DNA from 3 places in the Bradyrhizobium guangdongense genome. Region 3 is predicted to be linked to each of the others. Evidence: predicted binding sites of a transcription regulator. Region 3 holds the regulator's gene; each other region holds the start of a gene.
What was found. The regulator PhoB, encoded in region 3, activates phosphate uptake and scavenging genes when phosphate is short. The targets are predictions, from matches to a motif close to TGTCATNNANCTGTCAT.

Region 1: a site for PhoB is predicted at 5,183-5,199, ahead of X265_RS17090 (RNA degradosome polyphosphate kinase). Genes of this name have one in related genera too.
Region 2: a site for PhoB is predicted at 6,007-6,023, ahead of X265_RS14115 (UDP-2,3-diacylglucosamine diphosphatase). Genes of this name have one in related genera too.

The regions. Positions count from the first base shown of each region.
Region 1 covers NZ_CP030051.1:3,587,766-3,597,860, forward strand. The annotation lists gene X265_RS17075 (efflux RND transporter permease subunit) at 1-168, opposite strand, end outside; gene X265_RS17080 (efflux RND transporter periplasmic adaptor subunit) at 169-1,209, opposite strand; gene ppx (exopolyphosphatase) at 1,402-2,904, opposite strand; gene X265_RS17090 (RNA degradosome polyphosphate kinase) at 2,920-5,109, opposite strand; gene X265_RS17095 (P-loop NTPase family protein) at 5,250-5,927, opposite strand; gene X265_RS17100 (CDP-alcohol phosphatidyltransferase family protein) at 6,021-6,563, opposite strand; gene purM (phosphoribosylformylglycinamidine cyclo-ligase) at 6,718-7,791, shown strand; gene purN (phosphoribosylglycinamide formyltransferase) at 7,791-8,444, shown strand; gene X265_RS17115 (cold-shock protein) at 8,535-8,741, opposite strand; gene X265_RS17125 (autotransporter outer membrane beta-barrel domain-containing protein) at 9,118-10,095, shown strand, end outside.
Region 2 covers NZ_CP030051.1:2,980,676-2,990,770, reverse strand. The annotation lists gene X265_RS14135 (hypothetical protein) at 1-758, shown strand, start outside; gene X265_RS14130 (caspase family protein) at 1,053-2,786, shown strand; gene X265_RS14125 (threonine/serine dehydratase family protein) at 3,079-4,062, opposite strand; gene X265_RS14120 (glycosyltransferase family 4 protein) at 4,128-5,171, opposite strand; gene X265_RS14115 (UDP-2,3-diacylglucosamine diphosphatase) at 5,171-5,983, opposite strand; gene thiD (bifunctional hydroxymethylpyrimidine kinase/phosphomethylpyrimidine kinase) at 6,188-6,988, opposite strand; gene X265_RS14105 (PAS domain S-box protein) at 7,301-9,283, shown strand; gene X265_RS14100 (Lrp/AsnC ligand binding domain-containing protein) at 9,367-9,612, shown strand; gene X265_RS14095 (c-type cytochrome) at 9,609-10,095, opposite strand, start outside.
Region 3 covers NZ_CP030051.1:7,190,883-7,200,977, forward strand. The annotation lists gene X265_RS34455 (Hsp33 family molecular chaperone) at 1-1,007, opposite strand, end outside; gene argF (ornithine carbamoyltransferase) at 1,307-2,230, opposite strand; gene X265_RS34465 (aspartate aminotransferase family protein) at 2,230-3,432, opposite strand; gene X265_RS34470 (GcrA family cell cycle regulator) at 3,889-4,401, shown strand; gene phoB (phosphate regulon transcriptional regulator PhoB) at 4,518-5,225, opposite strand; gene phoU (phosphate signaling complex protein PhoU) at 5,248-5,964, opposite strand; gene pstB (phosphate ABC transporter ATP-binding protein PstB) at 5,976-6,797, opposite strand; gene pstA (phosphate ABC transporter permease PstA) at 6,794-7,639, opposite strand; gene pstC (phosphate ABC transporter permease subunit PstC) at 7,644-8,633, opposite strand; gene pstS (phosphate ABC transporter substrate-binding protein PstS) at 8,811-9,824, opposite strand; gene X265_RS34505 (ATP-binding protein) at 9,975-10,095, opposite strand, start outside.

The DNA of each region.
Region 1 (10,095 bases), 3.6 Mb from region 3:
GAGGCCGGGCGCCTTCATGATGATCTTGACCTGGACTGGCGAAACGTCGGGGAACGCATCGATCGGCAGGCTGGGCAACAGGACGGCGCCGGCCCCGATCAACAGCAACACGCTCAGCAAGACGAACAGCCGCTGCGAAAGCGCGAATGCGACCAGGCGCCGGAGCATTTATTGCCCCAGCCCCGAGAGAATGCCGCGGAGCGCGGAGATGCCGCCGATCGCGATCTCGTCGCGCTCGGTGATCGGGCCGGATATCACGACATGGTCCTGGTCTTCGGCAAGGAGCGTGATCGGGACGAGCCGGAAGCCGCCATCAAAGGCGACGAAGACTGACGTCTGTTCACCACGACGGACGAGACCGGCGTAAGGAATCTCCCAGGCGCTTTCGCCGGCGGAGAGAAAACCGATGCGAGCCGCGGCCGTCTGGCCGGGATGCAGCTCGCCGTTATTGGGGACTTCCGCACGGACCAGGATGGTCTGGGTGGCGGGATCGATCGTCTCGGAGACCAGCACGACCTTTCCGGGCGTGGAATAGCCCTCGATCTCGACCCTCGCGCCGGCGCGGATCGCTCGAATGCTCGCCGCGGGAACCGCGATTTCGGCCCAGAGCGGCGACAGGCGGGCCAGCTTGACCAGCGGCGCGGATTGCTCGAGCCGCTGCCCCGGCGACACCACGAGGTCGACCACGGATGCGGTTTGCGGCGCATTGACCGTCAGCGTGGCGCTGATCGCGGTTTCCTCGACCAGCCGTGAAATGGCTTCGTCGGACATTCCGCTCAGGCGCAGCATCTGCCGGCGTTCGGCAACCACAAGGGTGGCCTGGCGGGCCTCGGCCTGGCTCGCCTCGAGCACGCGTTGCGGCACGGCCTTGCCGTCGAACAGATCCATGTTGCGTTTGAGCTGCTGGGTTGCCAGCTGCTCCTGCGCGATCGCGTGCAAATAGTCGCGCTGCTGGGAGACGAAGCTTGGACTTTCGAGGACGACCAGCGGCTGGCCGGCCGAGATGCGATCGCCGCGGCCGACGGGGAGGCTGGCGACCATGCCGGCCACGGGGGCGCTGACGACCCACAATTGCGGCGTAGGGATCACGATCTGGACGGGATAGGGCAGCGTCAGGTCGGTCCGGCTCGCGATGGGATGAGCGAGGCGTACGCCAAGATTTCTCGCCTGCGGCTCGGTCAGCTTGAGTTCGTCCTGCGCTCCAAGCATTGGGGACGAAAAGCCGAGGGCGAACGCGAACAGGACGCTGACAACCAGTTTCCGACCACGGATCGGGAAGCGAAGCTCATGTTGCATGATAGAGGTGGTCCCAAACAACGTGGCGGCACGTTAGTCCGGCACCATCCGGCCGAGTTGATCTGCATCAACCGGCGTCGGTTCTGCGACAGAATGCAGCGCTGGTCAGCGTCTGACGATCGAGCCGGATCGTCCGACCAGGCGGGCGAGCTGCTTGAAGCGGCTGCCGACCCGGTCGGCGACGAGATCGCCGAGCCGGTGCTCGAAGACCAGCGTCAGACTGCGGCCCCGGCTGCGAAAATGCGTGGCCGGCAGCACGCCCGGACGTGCGGCCGAGATCAGATGCGCGACGCGGAACGCAGCGCCGAGCAGGCGGGCGCGTTCGAGCTGCGCCGGCGTCAGCAATTCCTGCATCGTCAGCGGCGGCTGGTTCTCTTCGCTGAGACCCGCATAGCGATAGAACACCGACAGTCCGACGAAGGCGCGTTCGCGGTGATCGATCGCGCCGAAATTGGCGTTGACCACGAGACTCAGCGTCTGCTCGCCGCGATGATCGGGATGGACGCGCCAGCCGATGTCGGACAGCAGACAGGCCGTGTGGCGCAGACGGCGATCCTCCTCGGTCTCGCGCAGCTTCACGACGCGCGCCAGCCGGTCGGTCCAGGCGATCAGCTCGCGCGCGTGCTGCGCCGAGCGCGACAGAAGCTGGTTCAGCTCCTCGGCCGCGCAGATCAGGCCGTCCTTGTTGCGTTCGGACTCCGGCAACTTCTCGTGCAGCAGGCCCTCGCGCACGCCGAAGGTCGAGAACACGATGGTCTTGGGTTTTGCGACGCGGATGATGTGCTCGAGCACGAGCGCTGCATAGGTGAGGAGAGGGCGCCGCGCATCCGCGACGACCTCGATGTCGGCGAGCATGTCGGCGGCGGCGAGGCGCCGCAGCCGGCGGACAAAATCCAGCGCCTCGGCCGCTTGTATGGAATAGCCGTGCATCACCTGGAGAGGATAGCCGCTCTGGATGATGTGGATGCGCGCCAGCGCGCGCCAGGTGCCGCCGACGGCATAGAAGGTGCGGCCGCTGCCGGCCGTGAGCTGTGGGACCTCGTCGAGCGCCTCGCGCACGATGCGGTCGGCGCGCTTGAGCGATTTGTGGGCGAGGTCCTGGAGCGCGAGACCACCGAGCGGCAGCGTCACGCCGCTCCGTACCCGGTTCCTGCGCACGTCGATCAGTTCCAGCGAACCGCCGCCGAGATCGCCGACGATGCCGTCGGGATTGTGCACACCCGAGATCACGCCGAGCGCCGACAGCTTTGCTTCGCGCGGCCCCGACAGGATTTCGATGTTCACGGCGCAGATGCGCTCCGCCTTCGCGATGAAATCGGGGCCGTTGGAAGCGTCACGGCAGGCCGCAGTTGCGATCGCGAATACGCGGCCGACCTGCATGACGCGGCACAGCGCGCGGAAACGCTTCAGCGACGTCAGCGCCTTGTCGACGGCGTCGGGCGCAAGCAGGCCGGTGCTCTGCACCTCGCGTCCGAGGCCGCACAGCGTCTTCTCGTTGAAGATCGGAATCAGGCTCCGCGCCAGCGCCTCGTAGACGACGAGACGAACCGAATTGGAGCCGATGTCGATGACCGCGACGCTAGTGCCACGCTTGCGCGGGCGTTTCACGACAAGGATCTCCGGTCAGGACTGATGGCGTTCGTTCCGGCGTGTGAGACGCCGCGGCGAGGATTCCTTGAGCGACTTTCCACGGCCAGACAGACTCGGATTTGTCATGAAGTAGTTGTGCACGTTGAAGGGCTCCTCGCCCTTCGCGGCCTTCATACGCGTTGAAGACCCGTCCGGCAACAATTGCCAGCTCTGCTCATTGTCCTTCAGATTCGCGACCATGATCTGTTCGAGAACCTGCTGATGCACCGTGGGATTCTGCAGCGGACACAGCACCTCGACCCGGCGATCGAGGTTGCGCGGCATCATATCGGCCGACGAGATATACACAGCCGCTTTCGCGCTCGGCAGGCCCTGGCCCATGCCGAAGCAGTAGATTCGGCCGTGCTCCAGGAAGCGCCCGATGATCGACTTGACGCGGATGTTCTCCGACAGGCCAGGAATACCGGGGCGGAGGCAGCAGATCCCGCGTACCACGAGCTCGACTTGAACGCCGGCCTGCGAGGCCTCGTAGAGCGCGTCGATGATATCGGGGTCGACCAATGCATTCATCTTCATCCAGACCGCGCCGGGCTTGCCGTGACGCGCATGCTCGGTCTCGCCCTGGATGTGCTCGATGATGCGCTTGCGCAAGGTCAGCGGCGACACGGCCATCTTTTCCAGATCGCTCGGTGCTGCGTAGCCCGTAATGAAGTTGAACACGCGCGCGGCGTCGCGGCCGATGGTCGGTTCCGAGGTGAAGTAGGAGAGATCGGTGTAAATTCGCGCGGTCACCGGGTGGTAATTGCCGGTGCCGGTGTGGACGTAAGTGGCAAGGCTCCCGCCCTCGCGGCGCACCACCATCGAGAGCTTCGCGTGCGTCTTGAGTTCGAGGAAGCCGTAGACGACCTGGACGCCGGCGCGTTCGAGATCGCGCGCCCAGCGGATGTTGGCCTCTTCGTCGAAGCGCGCCTTCAATTCGATGAGCGCGGTGACGGACTTGCCGGCTTCGGCAGCTTCGGCCAGCGCGCGCACGATCGGCGAGTTGTTCGAGGTCCGGTAGAGCGTCTGCTTGATCGCGACGACATCGGGGTCGCGCGCCGCCTGTTGCAGGAACTGCACCACGACGTCGAAGGATTCGTAGGGGTGATGGACAATCAGGTCCTTCTGCCTGATAGCGGCGAAGATGTCGCCGCCATGCTCGCGCACGCGCTCGGGATGGCGCGGCACGTAGGGGGTGAATTCGAGGTCGGGCCGATCAAGCCGGGTGAGCTGCGACAGCTCGTTCATGGCCAGCACGCCGTCGACCAGGAACACCTCGTCATCGGCTGCGGACAGCGCGTGCTGCACGAAGCTGCGCAGCTCCTCCGGCATCTTGGCGTCGATCTCCAGCCGAATCACCGAGCCGCGGCGGCGGCGCTTCAGCGCGGTCTCGAACAGGCGGACGAGGTCTTCGGCCTCTTCCTCGATTTCGAGCTCGGAGTCGCGGATGATGCGGAAGGCGCCCTGGCCGTGGAGACTGTAGCCGGGGAACAGGCGGTTGATGAACAGGCTGGTTGCCTGCTCCAGCGAGATCAGGCGGACCTTGCCTTCGGCCGGCAGGCGGATGAAGCGGTCGATCTTGCCGGGCATACGGATCAGCGCGTTCATCGGCTTGCCGTCGGCCTCGCGCGTGAGCTGGAGCGCGATGGTGAAGCCGAGGCTCGGGATGAACGGGAAGGGGTGGGCAGGATCGATCGCCAGCGGTGTCAGCAGCGGGAAAACGTTGTTGAGGAAATAGTCCTCGAGCCAGGTCCGTTCCGCCTTGGTGACGTCCTTGCCGTCGACCAGCACGATGCCGACCTCGGCCAGCGTGCCGCGCAGGTCGCGCCAGATGGCCTGCTGATCGGAGGCGAGCTGGGAGACTGTGCGGTTGATCAGCGCGAGCTGCTCAGACGGGGTCAAGCCGTCAGGGGCGCGTTCGGCAATGCCCTCGCGCACCTGGGCTTTGATGCCGGCGACGCGGACCATGAAGAATTCGTCGAGATTGTTCGCCGAAATCGACAGGAAACGCACCCGCTCCAGCATGGGATGGCTGGGGTTGACCGATTCCTCCAGAACGCGCCGGTTGAAGTGCAGCCAGGACAGTTCGCGATTGATGAAGCGCTCGGGGCTTGTGGCGATCGCCGGCAGGCCCTGCGGCTCCGTGGCTTTCTCTTTTGTTTCAACGGCTTGCGCAGAGTCCATGAGAAGTCGGTCCATCAAAATTGCCCCTCTTTGCGACTTGAGCGCAAAACCGGCGGGAGCATGTGTTAGGGCGATGACGTTTCGATGACATTGATGTTCCGCCGCGGCATTGCGTCAAGCCGGCCTGAGGGAGCTGGCGGTCAGGCGTCCCGGAGCAGCTCGGCGGCGAGGGCCCGGGTGACGGGGCGACCGAGGCGCAGCGCCTCGCTGTCGAGCAGTTCCACGGCCCGCTGGGCGGCGGCCGAGGAGCGCTCCAGCCGGGCCGCGAGATAGCTCACGACGCTTTCGTCGATGGCAAGCTGGCGGTCGGCGCAGAATTTGACGATCAGGCCGCGGAACAGTTGGTCGTCGGGCGGCGACAGCGAAATCACCGGAATGGTCCGCAGGCGGGAGCGCAGGTCGCGGAGATCCACCTCCAATGCCGCCGGTGCCTCGCGAGCGGTGAACAGCACGAAAGCGCCATCCTCGCGGGCAAGGTTCATCAAATGGAAGAGGGCGCGCTCGTCGAAATCCCTGGCCTTGAGATCCTCCACCACCAGCGCGCCGGTCGCGAGCGCGCCGGGGACGCTGGCTGGGGTCAGCGCATTGGCCATGGTCGAGCGGGCACCTGATATCTCGGCCCAGATCGCAGCCAGATGGCTCTTGCCGGAGCCTTCGGGGCCGGCGAGCCACATGATCCGGCTCGGCCATTCCGGCCAGCTGTCGATCAGAGCGAGGCCAGCGGCATTGGCGGGGCCCTCGAGAAAATTGTCCCGGGTGAGGCTCTCGGCATGCGGAAGCGAAAACGCCAATTGCCGGGGATGAACGCGGGCTGCCACGCTTGCTTTGCTCCGTGCCGGCGCGCCGGCCTTGTCTGAAGGGATTTGTGTTAATCGATCGGGACTTGGCCTTTTACGGGGCCGCATCCCGTCTCATTTCGCCTCGATCGTGCTCATGTGCCGCAGCCATTCGACGAGGTAGAGCGACACTGAGGACAACGTGAACACCGTGACCAGCGCCAGCAGGATCATATCATAAGGCGCAGCCTTGAAGCCGAAGGCGAGGGCCGCCAGCACCAGGGCCGCATAGGCCACCTGGGCGGCGGTATTGAGCTTCGAGACTTTGGAGGGCCTCATCTCGACGGGTTTGTCGAACAACCAGGATACGATCACCGCAGCGACGATCATGATGTCGCGCGACACCACCAGGATCACGATCCAGCGTGGGATATCGCCCCAGATCCCGAGCGACAGGTAGATCGACACCAGCAAGGCCTTGTCGGCCAGGGGATCGAGCAGGGCGCCGAGCTCACTGGCCATGTTGAAGCGCTTGGCCAGGAAGCCATCCACGGCGTCGCTGATGCCCGCGATGAGGAAGACGGCGAACGCCACCTCCATTTGGCTCGACACGATGGCCCAGACGATGATGGGGACCAGCATGATGCGGCCCAGGGTAATGATGTTCGGAATACTCACACGGCGCTTCCCGGCACCCGACTGACCTTGAATCCCGGCTCTAAGAGGCTGAACCGGTTGATATCTCTACATAGTATAGGGCGGGGCGCCACGCTTGCCATTGCGCGTCCCCGGAATTCGACGTAACCAGCCGCAAACCCACTGGAAATCGGGCATGACCGACCGCAAAAACGGCCTTACTTACGCCGATTCAGGCGTCGATATCGACGCGGGCAACCGCTTGGTCGACCTGATCAAGCCGATGGTGCGCGCCACCGCCCGGCCCGGCGCAGATGCTGAGATCGGCGGATTCGGCGGCCTGTTCGACCTCAAGGCGGCCGGTTTTAGGGATCCCGTCCTGGTCGCGGCCACCGACGGCGTCGGCACCAAGGTCAAGATCGCAATCGAGACCGGCCTGCATGGCGGGATCGGCATCGATCTCGTCGCCATGAGCGTCAATGACCTCGTGGTCCAGGGCGCCGAGCCGCTGTTCTTCCTGGACTATTTTGCCTGCGGCAAGCTCGACCCCGAGGCCACGGCCGCGATCGTCGCCGGTGTTGCCGAGGGCTGCCGCGAATCCGGCTGCGCCCTGATCGGGGGCGAGACCGCCGAGATGCCCGGCCTCTACAAGGACGGCGACTATGATCTCGGCGGTTTTGCTGTTGGCGCCGCCGAGCGCGGCACGCTGTTGCCGCGCAAGGATATCGCCGTCGGCGATGCCGTGATCGGCCTTGCTTCGTCGGGCGTGCACTCCAACGGCTTCTCGCTGGTGCGCAAGATTGTGGAACAGTCCGGCCTTGGCTTCGAGGCACAGGCGCCATTTGCACCGGTCATGACCCTTGGCGGCGCGCTGCTGACGCCGACCCGCCTCTACGTCAAATCCTGCCTGCGAGCGATCCGCGAGACCGGCGCGGTGAAGGGGCTTGCCCATATCACCGGCGGCGGCTTCACCGACAACATCCCGCGCGTGTTGCCAGGCAATCTCGGTGTCGGTATCGACCTTGCGCGCCTGCCGGTGCTGCCCGTGTTCAAATGGCTGTCCGCGCAAGCCGGCATCGCCGAGCTCGAAATGCTCCGCACCTTCAACTGCGGCATTGGCATGATTGCCATCGTCGAGCCCGACAAGGTCGACCAGGTCACGCAGGTCTTCACCGATGCCGGCGAAACCGTGGCGCAGCTCGGCACCGTGATCCCGGCCGAGGGCGAGCACCGCGTGGTCTATAACGGCCATCTCGATCTGGCGCTGTGATGAAGCGCCGCGTCGCCATTCTGATCTCCGGTCGCGGTTCCAACATGGCCGCACTGATCAAGGCCGCAAGCGCGCCGGATTTTCCGGCAGAGATCTCGCTGGTGATCTCGAACAAGGCCGACGCGCTCGGGCTCGAACGGGCCAAGGCGGCCGGCGTGACGACGCTGGTGATCGAGAGCAAGCCGTTCGGCAAGGACCGCGCTGGTTTCGAGAAAGTGTTGCAGGCAGCTCTGGACCAGCACGGCATCGAGCTGATTTGCCTCGGCGGCTTCATGCGCCTGTTCACCGCCGAATTCACCAAGGCCTGGTACGGACGGATGCTCAACATCCATCCGTCGCTGCTGCCGTCATTCCCGGGCCTCGACCCGCACGGGCAGGCCCTGCGCGCCGGCGTCAAACTGTCCGGCGCGACGGTGCACTTCGTGATTCCCGAGACCGATGCGGGCCCGATCGTGATGCAGGGCGCCGTGCCCGTCAGCGACCACGACACGGCGGAGACGCTTTCGGAGCGCATCCTCGAAGTGGAGCACCGCATCTACCCTGCGGCGCTGAGCCTGCTCGCGACCGGCAAGGTCACGATCGAGGGTGACGTCTGCAAGACGGCGGGAAGCGCGGCGTCCGAGAATTTTCTGATTGCGCCGGTGGCGAACTGAAGCGCGTCCTGCGTTTCGTCACCCCAAATAAAATCCCCCGGCAGAGCCGGGGGCAACGTCATGATCTCTCGCGCTGAGCTTCGAGAGAAATCAGGAGACCTTGAGGTTCTCCGCGGACGATTTGCCGCGGTTCTCCACGAGGTCATATTCAACCACCTGGTTCTCGTTCAGGGTCGAGAGGCCAGCGCGCTCGACCGCGGAGATGTGGACGAACACGTCCTTATCGCCGCCGTTGGGCTTGATGAACCCGTAACCCTTGGTGGGGTTGAACCATTTGACGGTGCCCTTTTGTGGCATCGTTAGTCTCCTCCGCTAGGTACTAAAAAGACGCGGCCGCTTTTCGCGTGCCACGTCACAAACGGGCTTCCGGAAGTCTGTTCGAGTCTTGAGTCTGTCGCGAAACGCACAGCCGAGCGGCCAATTCCGATTGTGTGCGGTATTCCAACACGAAAACCGCGCGCTAGCAAGTCGCGCGCGAATTTCAAGGTCACGCGGAAGATCTCCCGCAGCAATTTGCGACCTGTGGCCGAGGAACCACAATCAGGGGCAATCACCCCGGCGATAGCCTGCCAAGCTGTTGACCCCTCGTGGCTGTTCAGCACAAATCGCCGCACCTGCTCGCCGTTCGTGTTGTATTTTTGCGGCCGCCATTTTGCTTCTGGGATTACCCGTCATGTGCCTCATTCGGCAGCCCAACAGGATACGGCAGACGATCGGATTGGACCGTGTCCGTCGGATCTTGCGGGCATTTGCCCTCGCCCTTTCGGTTGTCGTGATGCTGCCGGCGACATCAGGCTTCGCTCAGACCCCGACGCCTGCTGCATCTCCGACGCCGACGCCCACGCCGTCGTCGATCCCGACCCCAAGTGCGACATCGACCAATTACAATCAGTCGGCCGACAGCAGCACGCTCAATTTGGGCTCAAACTTCCTGGAGCGGCTCGGTAGCCAGGCGTCCGGCGGCGTCAACCGGGTGTCACGCACCAATCCCGGCGGCGGGGGTGCGTCGGAGAGCGCGGAGGATCCGCGCTACCGAACCTGGTTCGAGGGTTATGGGATGTCAGTCCGGACCGATGCCCAAGGGGATTTCGTCGGCGACAAGCGCAAGACGGTCGGCGGTGTCGCCGGCTTCGGTGCGCGGATCGCGGCCGGCGTCAACCTCGGCTTTTCCGTTGACCAAAGCCATACCGACATCGACGTGCCGCTCGCGCTCCAGTCGGCGACGCTCGACCTGACGCAGGTCGGCTTCAACGGCTCCGTCGACAAGGGCCCGTGGACCTGGGCCTTCGCAGTGGTGCACGGCTTCGGCAAGGTTCATTCCAGCCGCGACACCGGCCTTGGTCTCGCAACCGCGGGCTATCGCGCTGCTGTCGATGGCGCGCTGACCGAGATCAGCTATTACTGGACCCGGGACCAGATGCGCATCGTGCCAAAGGGCGCGCTCGAATATGTGCGGGCGACCGGCGCGGCGTTCCAGGAGACGGGCGGACTTGACCCGCTCAACGTCGGCTCGAGCGCGATCTCTCGCGCGCGCGTCATGGTCGGCGCCGAGATCGGGCGCTACTTCATCTTCGACAGGAAGATCCTGGACCTCTCAGCTTACGGCAAGTTCGTCGATAATTTCTATCAGGACCTGGGATCGGTACAGGTC
Region 2 (10,095 bases), 3.2 Mb from region 3:
CCGAGGCGCCAGCGGCGATCGCCAGCGACACTCCCGTGGCTTTTACGGAGATGCCGGAGATCGCCGCGCCCGAGCCTGAGCCCGAGGCGGCCGTTGAGACGAGCGGCGGCACTGGGGAGGCGATGGCGGACGCCGCGATCGCGCCGGAGATCGCCGAAAGCCACACCGCGATCGAAGAGAATGTTGCTGCCGTCGAGGAAGGCCTCACCGAGCCCGAAGCCGTCGCCGAGATCACCGACGAATTCTCGCTCGATGCCGCCGCGGAAGCCGAGGACGAAGCCATCCTCGAGGCCATCGCGCTAGAGATGGCCGCGCCCGATCCGGAGTTCGACGCGATCGTCGAGCCCGCGGAAATGGAAGCAGCCAGTCCTGCGCCGATGCCGGAAACGATGGCCGCTGACATCGCGGAGCCGGTCGCCATGGAAGCGCCGGTCGTGCCCCATGTCGAGGAGCCTAATGTCGAGGAGCCGGTGACTGAGGCCCCGATCGCGATGGAATCGCTCGCGCGCCTGACGGATGCCATCGCGGAAGCAGCCGCCGAAGTGATGGAGCAGCCGGCTCCCGCCATGGCGGCCGCTGCATCACTCAACGCAGCACCCAGCGCAATCCTGCCGACGCCGTCACCCCTGCCCGCGCCCTCGCTCGGCGCCACCATCCTGGCCAGCGGCATCCTGCAACGACCCCGCCCCGCCGCCAACGATGCGCTCGCCCCGATCCGCCGCATGACCCAAGCCGAGAAGATCGCGTTCTTCTCGTAAGGGCGATCTCTTGTGTCCCTGACGCGCTGCAGCATGCAACGCTGCCGCGCAGAGCCGGGAACCCACGCCACACGAATGCTTTCGGAGACATGGGCCCGGCACAGCAGCGCACCGCTAAAGAGCGCTGCGCTGCGTCCGGGGCACGGAGAGCGACATGTGACGCATATCCGCCCCTCGCGTGACCTGGATCACGCACTTCCGCATCGTGACCGGGATCACGGACCCCGGACGCGAACGCGACCTAGGTTCCTTGCAACCAATCTCGCATCGAGATGAGTGCCAAAGGAGCACGCCATGGTCCGCCTGAAATCCGTCCTGATGACAGCTGGTCTGCTGGGAAGCCTGTTCGGCTTCGCCTGCGGCCCGGTTTCCGCGCAAGTCGCCCCTGTCGAACCCGCCCCGACCGCGCTGCAAGGCCCGGAGCAGCGGGTGGCGCTGGTGATCGGCAATTCCAACTACCAGAACGCGCCGCAGCTCGCGAACCCTGACAATGACGCGCAGTCGATGGCGCAATTCCTCAACTCGGCCGGCTTCGAGGTGATCTCGGCGACCGACCTCGGCCAGAACGACATGCTGCGCGTGGTGCAGGATTTCTCGGCCAAGGTGTCCGCACGCGGCCCGAACACCGTGGCGATGGTCTACTACGCCGGCCACGGCGTACAGCTCGCCGGCGAGAACTATCTCGTTCCCGTCGATGCGAAGGTCTCGAACCAAACCGAGCTCGTCAACGACTCCGTCCGCCTGGTCGACGTGATGTCGACGCTGGAGACGATCCCGAGCCGGATGCGCATCGTCATCCTCGATGCCTGCCGTAACAACCCGTTCCCGAAGGTGAATGACGCCGGCCGGGGCCTTGCCATCGTCGATGCGCCGAACGGCTCGATCGTCGGCTATTCGACCGCGCCGGGCGCCGAGGCGCTCGACGGCACGGGCGGCCACAGCCCCTACACGCAGGCCTTCCTGAACATCGCGCGCGAGCCCAACGTGCCGATCGAGCAGCTGTTCAAGCGCGTGCGTCTCGCCGTGAACCAGAGCACCAGCGGCGCGCAAGTTCCCTGGGAGAGCTCCTCGCTCACCTCCGACTTCACTTTCTTCGGCGACACGGTCGTTGCCGCCAACCGCGCGCCGGTGCATGCGCCGGTGGTGCAGATGGCCTCGAACCTGCCGAGCCGTTCGGCGCGCCAAGCCTATGATTACGTACTGTCGGAGGGCCGGCCCGAGTACTATCAGGAGTTCGTCGCGATGTACCCGCACGACCCGCTGTGCGATCACATCCGCTGGCTGCTCGCGAACCTGCTGATCTCGCAGGCCTGGCATGAAGCCGTGTTATTGAACTCGCCGTTCGGCTACAAGGCCTTCTACGACAAGTACAACAGCAGCCCCTATGCGCAAGTCGCACTGAAGCTCGAGGCGCAGCCGAAGCTGATCCCCCTGATGCAGGCGACGAAGTTCTTGGCTCCGCAGAACATTGCCCCGACCCTGAAGATCGGCAATCTCGGCGCGCCCAAATACATGCCGCTGATGCAGCACGGCAATGGCGGGATGCAGGCGAACGGCAACCTGCCGATCGTGCAGAAGCCGGTCGATGGCAACGTCGGCAAGCTCGGCAATGGCACGCCGTCGCAAATCCCTGGCAAGATCGTCACCCTGCCCGCGCCGACCAACACGACGAGCACTGGCGGCATCGGCAAGATCACGACGCTGCCGGTGAGCACCACGACGCCGACCACGGGCAAAGCCAACACCGGCACGGCGGGTAAGGTCGTGAGCATGCCCGTGACAACAGGCAAGGGCGGCTCGACTGTCGATGTGAAGCCAGTGAACGTTCAGACGCAGACCAATCCGATCCACATCAACAACGGCGTGAAGCTCAACAACAATCCGGTCAACAAGGTCCAGGTGCAGAACACCCGTCCGCAGTTCAGCACCATCAACCGGATCAACAATGGCGGCGGAAACAATTTCCGCCAGTCGATGAACCAGGCGCCGATGATGGGCGGCGGCAATCACCGCGGGTTCATGCACTGATGCCCTGTAGATAGTGCGCTCCCTCCCCCGCTTGCGGGGGAGGATTGGGGAGAGGAGTGTCTCCGCAATGGGACAATCCCCAAGAGGACAGAGCCCCCACCCGGCGCTTCGCCGCAGCCGAGGCTTTGCCTCGGTGTTTTAAAGAGAACGGCCGCCGAAGGCGGCCGACGCCACCCCGCAAGCGGGAGAGGTTGCACCGAGCAAGCGGGCAAGCCGAATTCACCAAGCGGCAAATACAGCAGGGGCACAGCCGCGACGCTCTGCCCCTTCTTGAGATTAATAGCTCAGAAACTTACGCCACCAGCTCGGCGAACAGATCCGCATCGACATTGCCGCCTGACAGCACGATGACGACGTTCTTGCCGGCGACATCGAGACGCCCCGCCAGCAACGCCGCAAGACCCACCGCGCCGCCGGGCTCGACGACGAGCTTCAGCTCGCGATAGGCAAAGGCCACCGCTGCGCCGACTTCCTTGTCCGAGGCCGTGACGCCGCGCGCGAGCAGCTTGCTGTTGATCGCAAAGGTCATCTCGCCCGGGATCAGCGCCATCAAGGCATCGCAGATGGTGCGGCCCGCCGGCGGATGCGGCTCGCGATGGCCGACGCTTAGCGACAGCCCGTGATCGTCGAACGCCTCGGGCTCGGCCACGACGATCTGGGCTTGCGGATAACGCGCCTTTACGGCCGTGGCGACCCCGGCGATCAGGCCGCCGCCGGAAGCGGGCGCGACCACGATGTCGGGGGTAAGGCCGAGGGTTGCCATGTCCTGCGCGATCTCGCGGCCGGCGGTGCCCTGGCCCGCGATCACAAACGGATCGTCATAGGGCCGGACCAATGTCGCGCCGCGCTTCTCGGCGATGCCACGCGAGATCGCCTCGCGATCGTCCTTGTCACGATCGTACAGCACGACCTCGGCGCCATAGGATTTAGTGCGCTCGCGCTTGGACAGCGGCGCGTCCGCCGGCATCACGATGGTCGCCTGCATGTCCAGGATCTTCGCCGCCGCCGCCACGCCCTGGGCGTGGTTGCCGGAGGAGAACGCGACGACGCCGCCGGCGCGCTTGTCCTGCGGGATCGAGAACACCTTGTTGAAGGCACCACGGAACTTGAACGAGCCGGTGCGCTGGAGCATCTCCGGCTTCAGGAAGACGTTGGCGCCAACGCGCTCGTTGAGCACGGGAAAGGACAACAGCGGGGTGCGGACGGCGAAGGGCGCGAGCACGCGCGCTGCGGCGTCGATATCGGCGGGGCCGACCGGAAGGGGCTGTTCGGACATGGCGCGATGTTATCGCGGCGGGAGCGGACCGGGCAAGACACCTGCGCGCGAGGATTTCTCTCCAATCAGGCCACGAAGCGCGGCTGTTCCGCCCCTTTCCGGCCCGGCAGCACCGCATCAACAGCCAAAATGCTGTCGACAAAGGCCCGCGCCGAAGCCTCCCAGGTGTATTCGGCGGCGAATTCGACGCAGGCCTGCCGCGAGATGTCGAGCGCGGCAAAGCAGGCACTGCGCAGGTCCTCCTCCAGCGCGCCGACCGGCGCATCGCCGATGACGTCGCGCGGCCCCTTCACCGGAAAGGCGGCAACCGGCAGGCCGCTCGCCAGCGCCTCGAGCAGGACCAGGCCGAACGTGTCGGTCCTGCTCGGAAACACGAAGACGTCGGCCGCGGCATAGAGATCGGCCAACTCCTCGCCGTGCTTCTCGCCCAGGAAGATCGCGTCGGGATAGGCCTCTTCCAGGGCGTTGCGCGCCGGGCCATCGCCGACGATCACTTTGGTACCGGGCAGATCAAGGTCGAGGAACGCCTCCAGGTTCTTCTCCACTGCGACGCGGCCGACCGAGAGGAACACCGGGGCGGGCAGGCAGAGGTCGACAGCGCGGGGGTGGAACAGATGGGTGTCGACACCGCGCGGCCACAGCACGACGTTCTCGAACCCTCGCTCGCCGAGCTCGCGGGCCAGCGCCGGCGTTGCCGCCATCACGGCACGGCTCGGGCTGTGGAAACGGCGGAGCGCGCGCCAGATCAGCGAGCCCGGAACCGGCACGCGGGCGCGGACATATTCGGGAAAGCGGGTATGGAAGCTGGTCGTGAACGGCAGCTTGCGCTGCCGGCAATAACGGCGGACCATCAGGCCGATCGGCCCTTCCGTCGCAATATGAATGCTGTCGGGCCGCGCCTCCGCGATCAGCTTCGCGATGCGCGCTGCGCGCGGCATCGCGAGCCGCACGTCGCGATAGCTCGGCATCGCGAAGGTGCGGAACGAACTAGGCGTGAGAAAACAGAACTCGACATCGAGCGCGGTGGCCGCGTCCGCAAGCTTGGTCAGGGTCCGAACGACGCCATTGACTTGCGGATGCCAGGCGTCGGTCGCGACCAGGATGCGCATCAGGCCGCCTTTGCGGCCACTTGCGCGACCGGCGCGGGCTTTTGCAAGTGATCGGCCCAGGTGATGATCTCGAACTGGCCGTCCTCGTGCTCGACGATTGCCGTGCAGCTTTCCACCCAGTCACCGCAGTTCATGTAGCGGATACCGGCCTCGTCACGGATTACGGCGTAGTGGATGTGCCCGCAGATCACGCCGTCGGCCTCATGGCGGCGCGCCTCGGCGGCAAGGGCCTCCTCGAAGGCGCCGATATAGTTGACCGCCTTCTTGACCTTCTGCTTGGCCCATTGTGACAGCGACCAGTAGCGCACGCCGAACATGCGGCGGAAGAAGTTGACCAGCCGGTTCATCCGGATCGCGAAATCGTAGGCCCTGTCGCCGAGATGGGCGAGCCAACGCGCGTTCTGCACCACGAGATCGAAGATATCGCCGTGGATGACGAGATAGCGCTTGCCGTCCGCGCCGGTGTGGACGGTGTTCTCGACGACGTCGATGCCGCCGAAATGCGTGCCGTAATATTTCCGCAGGAACTCGTCGTGATTGCCCGGGATGTAAATGACCTTGGCGCCCTTGCGCGCCTTGCGCAGGAGCTTCTGCACCAGATCGTTGTGCGATTGCGGCCAGTACCAGCCGGATTTCAGCGCCCAGCCGTCAACGATGTCGCCGACGAGATAGATCGTATCGGCGTCGTGGTAGCGCAGGAAGTCTAGCAGAAGGTCGGCTTGCGAGCCGCGGGCTCCGAGATGGACGTCGGAGATGAACAACGTGCGAAAGCGCCGCTCCGGGCTCTCGTCACTCACATCGTAACTTCCCATGCGACAGCCTGTAACAATGTCCCGTGACAGGGGGATGACGATTGAACCTTTGAGGCACCCTCAGATACGAATCAGACCTTGCCTCGCCCTCCCTGCGAATATCAGCCGCATGCGACAATCAGGCGACATCGGGCCGCCCTGGTTCTCCGCAAAATGCCGGAAAACCGTGGCCACGCCGGTGAATGGAGCGCCGCGACGGCGATCTCAGTAGAAGTTGTGGAAATGATGGATCGGCCCGTGGCCATGACCGATGCTGAAGCGGTCGGCGGCCGCGATGGCCGCGCTGATCCAGGTCTTGGCGTTGCGAACAGCCGTCTCGAGATCTTCGCCCTTGGCAAGACCCGCGGCGACGGCCGAGGACAGCGAGCAGCCGGTGCCGTGGGTGTTGCGGGTCGCAACGCGCGGCGCGGCGAGTGCGATCGTTGTGTCGGTGCTGACGAGATAGTCGATGCTCTCACGGCCCTCGCCGTGCCCGCCCTTGATCAGGACCGCGCGGCAGCCAAGACCGAGTAACCGACGCCCCTGACGTTCGATCTCGGCCTCGCTTCGCGCGACCGGCTCGTCGAGCAGCGCGGCGGCCTCAGGCAGATTGGGCGTGATCACCGATGCAAGCGGCATCAGCTTCGTGCGCAAGGCTTCGACGGCTTCAGCGGCCAGCAGGCGATCGCCCGACGTTGCGACCATCACCGGATCTAGCACGACGTGGCGAGGCTTCCAGCGCGACAGCGCGGCAACGATCGCCTCGATCGTGCCGGCCTGCGCCACCATGCCGATCTTCACCGCGCCGACGGCCAGATCGGCGAACACTGCATCGATCTGCGCGGTGACGAAATCGGCAGGCACGGCGTGGATCCCGGCGACGCCTTCGGTGTTCTGCGCCGTCAGCGCCGTGATAGCGGACGCGCCATAGACGCCGAGCGCGGCGAAGGTCTTCAGATCGGCCTGGATGCCGGCGCCGCCGCTCGAATCGGAGCCGGCGATGGTGAGCGCCACGGGCGCCATCATCGCAGCATACGCTTGCTTGAACAATACTCGGCCATGCTCTGTCCTGACCTGCTTGTCCTAGCGCGCTCGCAAGGCACCGGCAAGGCACACTGGCAAGGCACACCGGCAAGCCGGACCTGCGGGGGCGCGGCCGAATCAGGCGAAGGGGAAGCGTTGCCGGCTTGTCGTCCCGCAAGCGTGCATAACGGGCGACATCATGACCTCGGTATCACCCGGCCTTGGCACGCAACTCCAGATGGTGAAACGTTGGCCGATTCGCAGGCAACGCGATGTTGCGGGCCGCCCCGGCCTGCAACCCTCTCGGACTGTATCATGTGGGCCTTCTTCCAACGCCTCCTCGACACGTCGATGTTCTCGCCGCATGGCATCTGCCTGCTATGGGAACCCGAGCTGATCTGGCTTCACGTCGTCTCCGATGCCAGCATCGCGCTCGCCTATTTCTCGATCCCGTTTGCGCTCGCGATCCTCGTCACCAAACGGCGTGACCTCAAATTTGGCTGGGTCTTTTGGGCATTCGCGGCCTTCATCATGGCCTGCGGGCTGACGCATGTGCTGTCGATCTACACGCTCTGGGTGCCGATCTACGGCATCGAGGGCCTTGTCAAGGCGGCGACCGCGATCGCGTCGATCTTCACCGCGGCCGCGCTCTGGCCGCTGTTGCCGAAGATCCTGACGATCCCCTCCCCGTTCGAGCTGCAGAAGGTCCAGGCCGCGCTCGAGGAGGAGGAGACCAAGCGCCGCGACGCGACGCAGCTGCTCAAGCAGGTGGAAGAGGCACAGCGCGCAATGCGCGAAAGCGTGGCGCGTCTCACCGCGGTCGTCGAGACCGCGGTCGACGGCGTCATCCTGTTCGATGCGCAGAACCGCATCCTGCTGTTCAACCCGGCCTGCGAGCGGTTGTTCGGCTATCAGGCCAGAGAGGTGATCAACAGGAACGTCAGGGTGCTGATGCCAGGCGGAGCCGGCGCCGGGTCCGACGGCCCGGTCCCCGGCTTCGCGACCGGCGGCGAGACGACTGGCCTGCGCAAGGACGGATCGACTTTTCCGATGGACCTGTCGGTCGGCCAGGCCATGCAGGACGGCGAGCTGATCTTCGTCGGCATCATCCACGATCTGACCGCGCGCAAGCTGACCGAGCAGCAACTCCAGCAGGCGCAGAAGATGGAAACCGTCGGCCAGCTCTCCGGCGGAATCGCGCACGACTTCAACAACCTGCTGACCGTGATCATCGGCAATGCCGAGCATCTCGGCGAGCAGCTCAAGGCCCGGCCGGATCTGCGCCAGTTCGCCGACGATATCTGCCAGTCCGGTGAACGCGGCGCGGAGCTCACGCAGCGGCTGCTCGCCTTCAGCCGCCGGCAGCTGTTGCGGCCGCAGACGATCGATTGCCGCGAGCTCATCTTGTCCATGCTCAAGCTGTTCAAGCGCACCCTGCGCGAGAATATCGAGATCAGCACCGCCTTCGGACCCGGCACGATCAAGGCCTTTGCCGACCCCTCCCAGCTCGAATCCGCCGTGCTGAACCTGGCGCTGAATGCGCAGGACGCGATGCCGTCAGGCGGCCGTCTGACGCTGAGCACCGAGCTCGCCGCGATCGACGAGGACTATCGCGCCCTGCACCCGGAAGTCGCGCCCGGCGCCTACGCTCTGATATCGGTCACGGACGACGGTGACGGCATGACGCCTGAGGTGATCGAGCACGCCTTCGAGCCGTTCTTCACCACCAAGGAGGTCGGCAAGGGTTCTGGGCTCGGGCTCAGCATGGTCTATGGCTTCGCCAAGCAATCCGACGGCCATGTCTCGATCTATAGCGAGCAAGGCCTGGGGACGACCGTCCGGATCTATCTGCCGCGCGCCGGCGGCGGACAGCCGCTAGTCGACGTACTGGAGAGCGAAGAGGCCGCACCGCGCGGCCATGAGACCATCCTGATCGCCGAGGACGATCCGTTCGTGCGCTCCTCGGTGATCCTCCGGGTGGAGGCGCTCGGCTACAATGTCCTCGCCGCCGTCAACGGTCAGGAGGCCTTGCAGCGGCTGCGCGCTGACCCCGGCATCGACCTGCTGTTCACCGATATCGTCATGCCCGGCGGGATGAGCGGCTGGGAGCTCGCCGATCAGGCCCGGCGTATCAGGCCCGCCCTGCCGGTCCTGTTCACCTCAGGCTATGCGCTGGAGAGCCTGGTGGAGCAAGGTCGCGCACAGGCCCATTCGGTCGTCCTGACCAAGCCCTATCGCAAGGCCGAGCTTGCCCAGCGGCTCAGGGACGCATTTGCCGCCGCGTCCGTGACCTCCTAAGACAGGACTGGTATCTGGCGGCTTGCTAAATCAGGCCGGTTTTGGCCTATTAGCCGGCAAGAGATGCCTTCGGAGTGACTGCAATGGTTCCTTTCTTCGTCCAGATCAAATGCAAGCTCGGCCAGTCCTACACGGTGGCCAACGCGCTTGCCGAAGCCGAGATCGCCTCCGAGATCTATTCCACGGCCGGCCAATACGATCTGCTGGTGAAGTTCTATGTCGACAAGGACACCGACATCGGCCACTTCGTTAACGAGAAGGTGCAGGTGCTGCCGGGCATCCAGGACACGCTCACGATCATCACCTTCAAGGCGTTCGGCGCGAGCTAGCTGGGCGGATTCGCGCGTTTGGGCGGCGTCGGCCCGTCGACCGGCGCAAGCGACTTCAGATAGGCGGCCATCGCAGCACGATCCTCTGGCCTCAGCTGCGCGAGGTTCTTGATGACCGGCCGCATCGCGCCCGATGCGCTGTCGCCCTCGGGCATGTCGCCGGTCTCGAGGAAGTCGGCGATATCTCTCTCGCTCCAGTCACCGATGCCCTTCTGCGTGATGTTGGGGACCCAGCCCTCGCCTTCCGGATTGGGACCGCCGGCGAAGCGCTGCGCGGCGATGACGCCGCCGAGAAAATTGCGCGGACTGTGGCACTCGGCGCAATGGCCGAAGCCGTTCACCAGATAGCGACCGCGATTCCATTGCGCCGAACGCTTTGCGTCCGGCACGAACGGCCCGACATCCATGAACAGCAATTTCCAGATGCCGACATTGCGGCGGATGTTGAAGGGAAACGGCAGGTCGTGGTCGCGTACCCGCCCC
Region 3 (10,095 bases):
TAGGCGCTCTCCACGCCCGCCTCGTGCGGCGTGAACTGGTAGACCGAGCTGCAGAACTCGCAGGTCACGACGACCTTGTCGTCCTTGACCATCGCGATGCGATCATCCGGCGAGAAGCTCTTCAGCATCGACGCAACCGCGTCGCGCGAGCAGGAGCATTGCGCCTTCAGCACAAGCGGGTTGAACACGCGCACGCCGCGTTCGTGGAACAGGCGGTAGAGCAGCCGCTCGCCGGAGAGATCGGGATCGATCAGCTCGACGTCCTCGACCGTCTCGATCAGCGAGCGCGCCTCGACCCAGGCATCATCCTCGGCGATGCTATGCACCTCGGCGCCTTCGGGCGCGTCGCCGGGATGCAGGTCGGCCTGCCGCGCGCGCTCAGGCGCCTTCGGCAAGAACTGCATCAGCATGCCGCCGGCACGCCAGCGATGCTTGCCACCGTCGCTCGAGCGCCACTCCTCGCCGACCGCAAGACGCACGCGCGTCGGGATCTGCTCGGAGCGCAGGAAATATTCGTGGGCCGCGTCTTCCAGGCTGCCGCCGTCGAGCGCGACCAGGCCCTGGTAGCGGCTCATGTCAGGCCCCTGGTCGATGGTCATGGCGAGATGGCCGCGCCCGAGCAGCGCGCCGGAATCCTTGGCATCGCCGAGACGCTCGGCATCGAAGCGCGCATAAGCGCGCAGGCGATCCGGCGCCTGATAATCCACCACCAGGAACGACACCGGACCGTCGGTCTGGGCCTGCAGGATGAAGCGGCCCTCGAATTTCAGCGCCGAGCCGAGCAGCGTCGTGAGCACGATGGCCTCGCCGAGCAGCTTGCCGACCGGGGCAGGATAATCGTGCTTGGTCAGGATGTCGTCGAGCGCGGGGCCGAGCCGCACCAGGCGGCCGCGCACGTCGAGCGCGTCGACCTCGTAAGGCAGCACGGCATCGTCGATCGGAACCGCCGAAGGCGCGCGAACCGGGCCCTCGGGTCCGGTTTTCATGTCGGGGGATTGGGAAACCATGGCGCTCTATCTGGGGTGGGAGGGGTGGAATGGAAGGGGTGCGGGACGGTGCGGTTCCGGGTGCAGACATGATCGTACAGGGGTGCGACAAACACAGTGTCATCCCGGGGCGCGCAAAGCGCGAACCCGGGATCCATAACCATAGGATCGCGTCATCGCGCGAGATGACAACTCCGAGTCCTCGCCAACCTCAATCCTTTGGTTATGGATCCCGGATCTCCGCGCCACTATGCGGCGCTTGTCCGGGATGACAGCGGAGAATGGGGTCATCGACTCGACCCCATCACCGCGCCACCGCTCTACTTCACCGCGTCAAAGCACCAGGCCAGAATGCCCTTCTGCGCGTGCAGGCGGTTTTCGGCCTCGTCGAACACGACCGATTGCGGTCCGTCGATCACTTCGTCGGTGACCTCCTCGCCGCGATGGGCGGGCAGGCAGTGCATGAACAGCGCATCTGGCTTGGCCAGCGACATCAGCTTGGCATTGACCTGATAGGGCTTGAGCACGTTGTGGCGGTGCTCGCCTTCCTTGTCGCCCATCGACACCCAGGTGTCCGTGACGACGCAATCGGCGCCCTTCACGGCGGCTTCCGGATCGGTACCGATCACGATCGATGCGCCGGTGGCCTTGATGAAGTCGCGCATCACCTTCTTCGGAGCGAGTTCCGGCGGTGTCGCGACATTGAGCTTGAACTTGAAACGCTCGGCGGCATGGGCCCAGGACGCCAGCACGTTGTTGTCGTCGCCGGTCCAGGCCACCGTCCGACCTTCGATGGGGCCGCGATGCTCCTCGAAGGTCATCAGATCTGCCATCACCTGACAGGGATGCGAGCGCCGTGTCAGGCCGTTGATGACAGGCACCGTGGCGTTCGCCGCGAGCTCCAGCAGCGCCTCGTGATTGAGGATGCGGATCATGATGGCATCGACATAACGCGACAGCACGCGCGCGGTGTCGGCGATGGTTTCGCCGCGGCCGAGCTGCATCTCGGCGCCGGTGAGCATGATGGGCTCGCCGCCGAGCTGGCGCATGGCGACATCGAACGAGACGCGGGTGCGGGTCGACGGCCGCTCGAAGATCATCGCCAGCGTCTTGCCTTCGAGCGGCCTGACCGGCTGATGCGCCTTCTGCTTCGCCTTCATGGCGGAGGAGGCCGCGAGCATGCTCTTGAGCTCCGACAGCGGCAGCTCGTTGATATCGAGGAAGTGCTTGGGTGACTTGCTCATCAGCTTGCCGCCCGCTTGTTGCCGGACAGCGCCGTGCAGGCGCGTTCGAGCCTGACGACGCTGTCCTCGATCTCGGCTTCGGTGACGATCAACGGCGGCAGGAAGCGCACGACATTGTCGCCGGCGCCGACGGTGAGCAGCTTCTCGTTGCGGAGCGCTGCGACCAGGTCGCCGGAGGGCACCACGGCCTTGATGCCGATCAGGAGCCCCTCGCCGCGCACTTCGCTGACGACATCTGGGTGGCGGTCGATCACGGAGGCGAGCTTCTGCTTGAGCAGCAGCGACATCTTCTGCACGTGGTCGAAGAAGCCGGGCTTGAGCATGACGTCGAGCACGGCATTCGCGGCCGCAATCGCCAGCGGATTGCCGCCGAAAGTCGAACCGTGCGAGCCGGGGCCCATGCCGGCGGCAGCATCGGCGGTCGCCAGTATCGCGCCGATCGGGAAGCCGCCGCCGAGCGCTTTCGCCAGCGACATCACGTCGGGCGTGACGCCCGTGCGCCGGTGAGCAAAGAGATCGCCGGTGCGGCCCATGCCGGTCTGCACCTCGTCGAACGCGAGCAGCAGACCCTTCTCATCGCAGAGCTGACGCAGCGCCTTGAGAAAGCCTGATGGCGCCGAACGCACGCCGCCCTCACCCTGGATCGGCTCGATCAGGATACCGGCGGTGTGCGGACCGATCGCCTTCTTGACGGCCTCGAGGTCGCCATGCGGCACCTGGTCGAAGCCGTCCATCGGCGGACCAAAGCCTTCGAGATATTTTGCAGAGCCCGTCGCGGCGAGCGTCGCCAGCGTGCGGCCATGGAAGGCGCCCTCGAACGTGATGATGCGGTAGCGCTCCGGGTGCCCCTTGGAGAAGTGATGGTGGCGCACCAGCTTGATGACGCCCTCCAGCGCCTCGGCGCCGGAATTGCAGAAGAAAACGAAGTCCGCAAAGCTCTCGCTGCACAGGCGCGCGGCGAGCTTCTCGCCATCAGGGCTCTGGAACAGGTTCGACATGTGCCAGAGCTTGGTTGCCTGCTCCTGCAACGCCTTGACCAGCGCAGGATGGGCATGGCCGAGCGCATTCACCGCGACGCCCGAGGTGAAATCGAGATAGCGATCGCCGTTGGTCGCGATCAACCAGACGCCTTCGCCGCGCTCAAAACCGATGTCGGCCCTGGCGAAAACGGGGAGCAAATGCGGCGCTGCGCTGCTGGTCATGACGATCACTTGATTGTTGCGGACGGTGAAGGGTGCATTGCGCAACGCACCATTGACCGGCCCGGAAAACGAAACGTGCCGCCTTTTAAGGGCGGCACGCGCGACTATCTTAGGCCTGGTGAAACCGGTGTCAATGCCGCCCGGAAAGCCTCGCGAAACGCTGATTCCGTAGTCTTGCGGTGGCGTTTTTGCGGGAATTTCGCCACGGAACATGTGGAAGCGAGTCGGCGGACTCTTGCGCGTGAGTCGCGCCATATTGTAGCGTTTGGCTTGTCAGATACGACATCTCGTGCAGCAGTCCTGATCCCAGAAGTCCTCATGTACCGGCGTAAACGTTCGGGCGCATCTCGCGCGCCCGGCGAGCCTTAAGGGATTCTGACGGCACGGGTTTTTCGAGACTTAGGCATTCGTCGTGCCGCCCCGAAGATGGCGGCGCGCGGCGAAGGAAAGGGTGCAATGACGGTTTTGACCTGGTCCGACGATCGCGTCGAGCAGCTGAAAAAGCTCTGGGAGGCCGGACTTTCGGCCAGCCAGATCGCCGCCGAGCTTGGGAATGTCACCCGTAACGCCGTGATCGGCAAGGTGCACAGGCTCGGCCTGTCCGGCCGCGCCAAGAGCCCGACGTCGGCAGCTCCACGGCCGCGCAAGGCGCGGCCCGCGCAGCACATGATGCGGGTGAGCCGGCCGATGGCGCGCGGCAACACCGCGCTGGCGCAGGCCTTCGAGGTCGAGGTCGAGGCAGAGCCCGTCACCTACGACAACGTGGTGCCGATGAGCCAGCGGCTGTCGCTGCTCGAGCTGAACGAGGCCACGTGCCACTGGCCGGTCGGCGATCCCTCGAGCCCGGATTTCTTCTTCTGCGGCGGCAAGGCGCTGTCCGGCCTGCCCTACTGCGCCCAGCACTCGCGGGTTGCGTATCAGCCGGCCGCCGATCGCCGGCGTGCGCCGGCGAAGCCGGGCGCGCGGTGAGCTGAACGAATTTAGCTGACAACGACGACAGCCGTGACACGATCACGGCTCAACGGACTCGGTGTCGGCGACGGCTGAGACCGCCGCAGCCGTCGTACGCACTCACCTGCGCAAACCTACGTCTGCTCGGCCTTCGCAAAGCGATCGTCCAGCGCATAGCCGGCACCGCGGACGGTGCGGATGGGGTCCTGCTCGCGGCCGAGATTGAGCAGCTTGCGCAGCCGGCCGATATGAACGTCGACGGTGCGCTCGTCGATATAGATGTCGCGGCCCCAGACGCTGTCGAGCAGCTGCTCGCGCGAGAACACGCGGCCGGGATGCTCGAGGAAGAACTCCAAAAGTCGATATTCGGTCGGGCCGAGATCGATCGGCCGGCCCGAGCGCGCCACGCGGCGCTTCTCGCGATCAAGCTCGATGTCGCCGAAGGCGAGGACGGTTGCGAGCCGCTCGGGGCTTGCGCGGCGCAGCAGGCCCTTCACGCGAGCGAGCAGCTCGGGCACCGAGAACGGCTTGACGATGTAATCGTCGGCGCCGGTGGCGAGCCCCCGCACCCGCTCGCTCTCCTCGCCGCGCGCGGTGAGCATGATGATCGGCAGCTGCTTGGTGTCGGACCGCGTCCGCAGCCGGCGGCACAGCTCGATGCCCGACAGCCCCGGCAGCATCCAGTCGAGCACGATCAGATCGGGGATGTGCTCCTTGAGACGGGTGTCGGCGTCGTCGCCGCGCATCACCGTCTCGACGTCATAGCCGTCGCCTTCGAGGTTGTAGCGGAGAAGCTCGGTCAGAGCTTCCTCGTCCTCAACCACCATAATGCGTGCGCCCATCGGGTCGTCGCTCCTTGCGTAATCAGGTGTTCGGGACCGTCGTGGCGAACGTCGTCATGTCGCCCTTCGGCCGCTTGTCGGTGATGGCCTGGCCTTCGATCATGTAGAACACGGTCTCGGCGATATTGGTGGCGTGGTCGCCGATCCGCTCGATGTTCTTGGCGCAGAACATCAGGTGGATGCAGAACGAGATGTTGCGCGGATCCTCCATCATGTAGGTGAGGAGCTCGCGGAACAGGGAGGTGCAGATGGCGTCGACCTCCTCGTCCCCCTTCCACACCGCCATCGCCGCCGGCAGATCATGCGCCGCATAGGCGTCCAGCACCGACTTGACCTGCTGCTGCACGAGGTCGGTCATGTGCTCGAGGCCGCGGAACAGCTTGAGCGGATGGAAGTCGGTCTCCAGCGCCGCGACGCGCTTGCCCATGTTCTTGGCGAGGTCGCCGATGCGCTCGAGATCGGTGGCAACGCGCATCGCGCCGACGATCTCGCGCAGATCGACCGCCATCGGCTGGCGGCGCGCGATGGTGAGCACGGCGCGCTCCTCGATCTTCCTCTGCAGCGTGTCGAGCTCGGCGTCGATGGTGACGACCCGCTGACCGAGCGCGACGTCGCGGCGGATCAGCGCATCGACGGAATCGACGATCATGCGCTCGGCGATGCCGCCCATCTCGGCGACCAGACGGGTGAGCTCCTGGAGGTCGGTGTCGAAGGCCTTTGCGGTATGTTCAGAACCCATGTTCCGTCTCCTCAGCCGAACCGGCCGGTGATGTAATCCTGCGTACGCCGGTCGGATGGCGACGTGAAGATCTTGCTGGTGTCGTCGAACTCGATCAGCTCGCCGAGATACATGAAGGCGGTCTTGTCGGAGACGCGGGCCGCCTGCTGCATGTTGTGGGTGACGATCGCGATCGTGTAGTTCTCCGACAGTTCCTGGATCAGCTCCTCGACCTTGGCGGTCGAGATCGGATCGAGCGCCGAGCAGGGCTCGTCGAACAGGATCACCTCGGGCCGCACCGCGACGGTGCGGGCGATGCAGAGCCGCTGCTGCTGGCCGCCGGAAAGCGACAGGCCGGAGGCGTTGAGCTTGTCCTTGACCTCGTTCCACAGCGCGCCGCCGCGCAGCGCCTTCTCGACGCGGTCGTCCATCTCGGACTTCGAGATCTTCTCGTAGAGGCGGATGCCGAAGGCGATGTTCTCGTAGATCGTCATCGGGAACGGCGTCGGCTTCTGGAACACCATGCCGACGCGGGCGCGCAGCAGGTTGAGGTCGAGCTTGGGGTCGAGGATGTTGGTCTGGTCGAGCATCAACTGGCCGGTGACGCGCTGGCCCGGATAGAGGTCGTACATCCGGTTGAAGATGCGCAGCAGGGTCGACTTGCCGCAGCCGGACGGGCCGATGAAGGCCGTGACGCGGTTGGTGCCGAGCATCAGGTTGATGTTCTTCAACGCGTGGTGCTCGCCGTAATAGAAGTTGAGGTTGCGCACCGTCACCTTTGCCGGCGCTTCCGGCAGCGGCTGCTGCGAGGCCAGATGAGCGTTGGAGCTCACGGATACGGACAGGTCGGTCATTTTGCGGTCCTCTCGGCGCCGAGGATGCGGGCGCCAATGTTCAGGGCAAGCACGGTGAGCGTGATCAGCAGCGCACCGCTCCAGGCGAGCTGCTTCCAATAGGCGTAGGGGCTCTGGACGAAGTTGTTGATGGTCACGGGCAGGTTCGCCATCGTCTTGTTCAGGCCGAGACTGAAGAACTGGTTCGACAGCGCGGTGAAGAGCAGCGGCGCGGTTTCGCCGGCGACGCGGGCGGTGGCGAGCAGCACGCCGGTGATGAGGCCGGAGCGCGCGGCGCGGTAGGCGATCCGCTTGATCACCAGCGAGCGCGGCAGGCCGAGCGCCGAGGCCGCCTCGCGCAGCGCATTCGGCACCAGCAGCAGCATGTCCTCCGTCGTGCGCAGCACCACCGGGATAACGATCACGGCGAGCGCGAGCGAGCCTGCGATCGCCGAGAAGCCGCGCATGGGCACCACCACCGCGCCGTAGATGAACAGGCCGATGATGATCGAGGGCGCCGACAGCAGGATGTCGTTGATGAAGCGGATCACCGAGGTCAGCTTGTCGTTGCGACCGTACTCGGCGAGGTAGGTGCCGGCGAACAGGCCGAGCGGCGCGCCGATGCCGACGCCGATCACCGTCATGATGATCGAACCGACGATCGCGTTGCGCAGGCCCCCTTCAGTCGAGCCCGGAGGTGGCGTGTCTGCTGCAAACAGCTCGACATTCAGGCCCGAGACCCCGTTATAGAGCAACGTCATCAGGATCAGCGCCAGCCAAGTGACACCGAAGGCGGCGGCGGCAATACAGAGGCCGCGGACGACGATGTCCTTGCGGCGGCGGCTCGCATAAATCGGGTTCATGGCGTCAGGTCCCCGCCTTCTTTTCCAATCGCATCAGCATCAGCCGGGCGCTCGCGAGCACGAAGAACGTCAGCACGAACAGCAGCAGGCCGAGCAGGATCAGGCCGGATTGGTGCAGGCCGTCGCTCTCGGCGAATTCGGAGGCGATCGCCGCCGAGATCGTGGTGCCCGGCGCGAAGATCGAGGACGAGATGCGGAACGAGTTGCCGATGATGAAGGTCACCGCCATGGTCTCGCCGAGCGCGCGGCCCAGCGCCAGCATGACGCCGCCGATGATGCCGACGCGGGTGTAGGGGATCACCACGCTGCGCACGACCTCCCAGGTGGTGCAGCCGACCCCGTAGGCGGCCTCCTTCAGCACCGGCGGCACCGTCTTGAACACGTCGACCGAGATCGAGGTGATGAAGGGCAGCACCATGATGGCGAGGATCAGCGCGGCATTGAACAGGCTGAGGTAAGAGGGCGGGCCGGCGAAGATCGCGCCGAGCACGGGGACACCGTCGAAGATCTTGATCATGAAGGGCTGGAAGGTGTTGGCCAGGAACGGGCCCAGCACGAAGAAGCCCCACATGCCATAGATGATCGAGGGAATGCCGGCGAGCAGCTCCACTGCCATGCCGATCGGACGGCGCAGCCATTGCGGGCAGAGCTCGGTCAAGAAGATCGCAATGCCGAGACCGACGGGAATGGCAATCAGCATCGCGATGAAGGAGGTAACGAGCGTACCGTACATCGGCCCGAGCGCGCCGAGCACGGGCGGATCCGCCGAGGGCGCCCAGCGCTGCGTCCACAGGAACGCGAAGCCGTATTCCTTCATCGCCGGAAAGGCGCCGACGATCAGCGACAGGATGATGCCGCCGAGGATGAGGAGAACCGAGATCGCGGAGAGCCGGGTGATCCAATAGAAGGTGACATCGCCGAGCTTGAACGCGCTCAAGGCCTTGGCGCGGTCATACGGTCCGGCGTCGTCGATTACGTCGCTCTGAACAGCCATCTCTGCCACGCCGATCCCCTGCACCAATTTACTCGTTCTTGTTTGATCGGTCTCGTGCCCCGGACGCGGCGCAGCGCGTAAGCGGTGCGACGCAGATCCGGGGCCACCTCTTGTGGGTCCCGGCTCAGCGGTGCGTCATTTCATGCCGCACCGCGTCCGGGACACGGGAGCCTGGGCTCAGCTCTTGATCTCGGCAGACCAGGTCTTCTCGATCTGCTGGACAACGCTGTCCGGCATCGGGATGTAGTCGAGCTCCTCGGCTGCCTTGGCGCCGTTCTTGAAGGCCCAGCGGAAGAACTTGATAGCTTCCTGCGAGGCCGCCTTGTCGGTGGCATCCTTGTGCATGAGGATGAAGGTCGCCGCCGTGATCGGCCAGGACTTGTCGCCGGGCTGGTCGGTCAGGATGACGTAGTAGCCGGGCGCCTTGGACCAGTCGGCGTTGGCCGCGGCCGCCTGGAATGCCTCGGTGGTGGGCTCAACGGTCTTGCCGCCCTTGTTGACCATCTTGGTGTAGGTCAGCTTGTTCTGCTTGGCGTAGGCGTACTCGACGTAACCGATCGAGTTCTTGGTCTGGCTGATGTTGCCCGACACACCTTCATTGCCCTTGGCGCCGACGCCAACCGGCCACTCGACGGCGGTGCCCTCACCGACCTTGCTCTTCCAGTCGGCGCTGACCTTGGAGAGATAGTTGGTGAAGTTGAAGGTGGTGCCCGAACCGTCCGAGCGGCGAACCACGGTGATCGCCTCCGATGGCAGCTTCACGTTGGGATTGAGCTTCTTGATTGCGGCGTCGTCCCACTTGGTGATCTTGCCGAGATAGATGTTGGCGAGGGTCTCGCCGTCAAACACCATCTCGCCGGCCTTGACGCCTTCGAGATTGACGACAGGAACGATCGCGCCCATCACCATCGGCCACTGCGCGAGGCCGTCCTTCTCGAGCTGCTCGGCCTTGAGCGGCATGTCGGTCGCGCCGAAGGTCACGGTCTTGGCCTGGATCTGTTTGATGCCGCCGCCGGAACCGATCGACTGGTAGTTCAAGCCGTTGCCGGTCTCCTTCTTGTAGGCGTCAGCCCATTTCGAATAGATCGGGAAAGGGAACGTCGCGCCGGCACCGGTGATGTCGGCAGCAAAAGCCGCCGTCGTCGTGGCGGCGACCAAGCCGGCAGCGACGATCGTCTTGATGAAATTCATGCTGGTCTCCATACAGGGGAGCGAAGCGCCATCCGCGCCCGATCGCGCTCCCCGCGCCGCCCCTTTAGGAGCGGTTGGCTGAGCTTTTACGAAGGTTTCGTGACAGTCGGATGACACCATCAAGCGATTGAAATCGCTTGTATTTCTGTCTTATACTAAAGTCTTGGCCGAGGGAAAACAGGCAGTGAAGGTGGCGCCCTGTTTGGGCACGCTTTCGATCAAAAGGCGGCCGCGATGGCGGTTAAGAATATGTTTCACCAGCGATAATCCG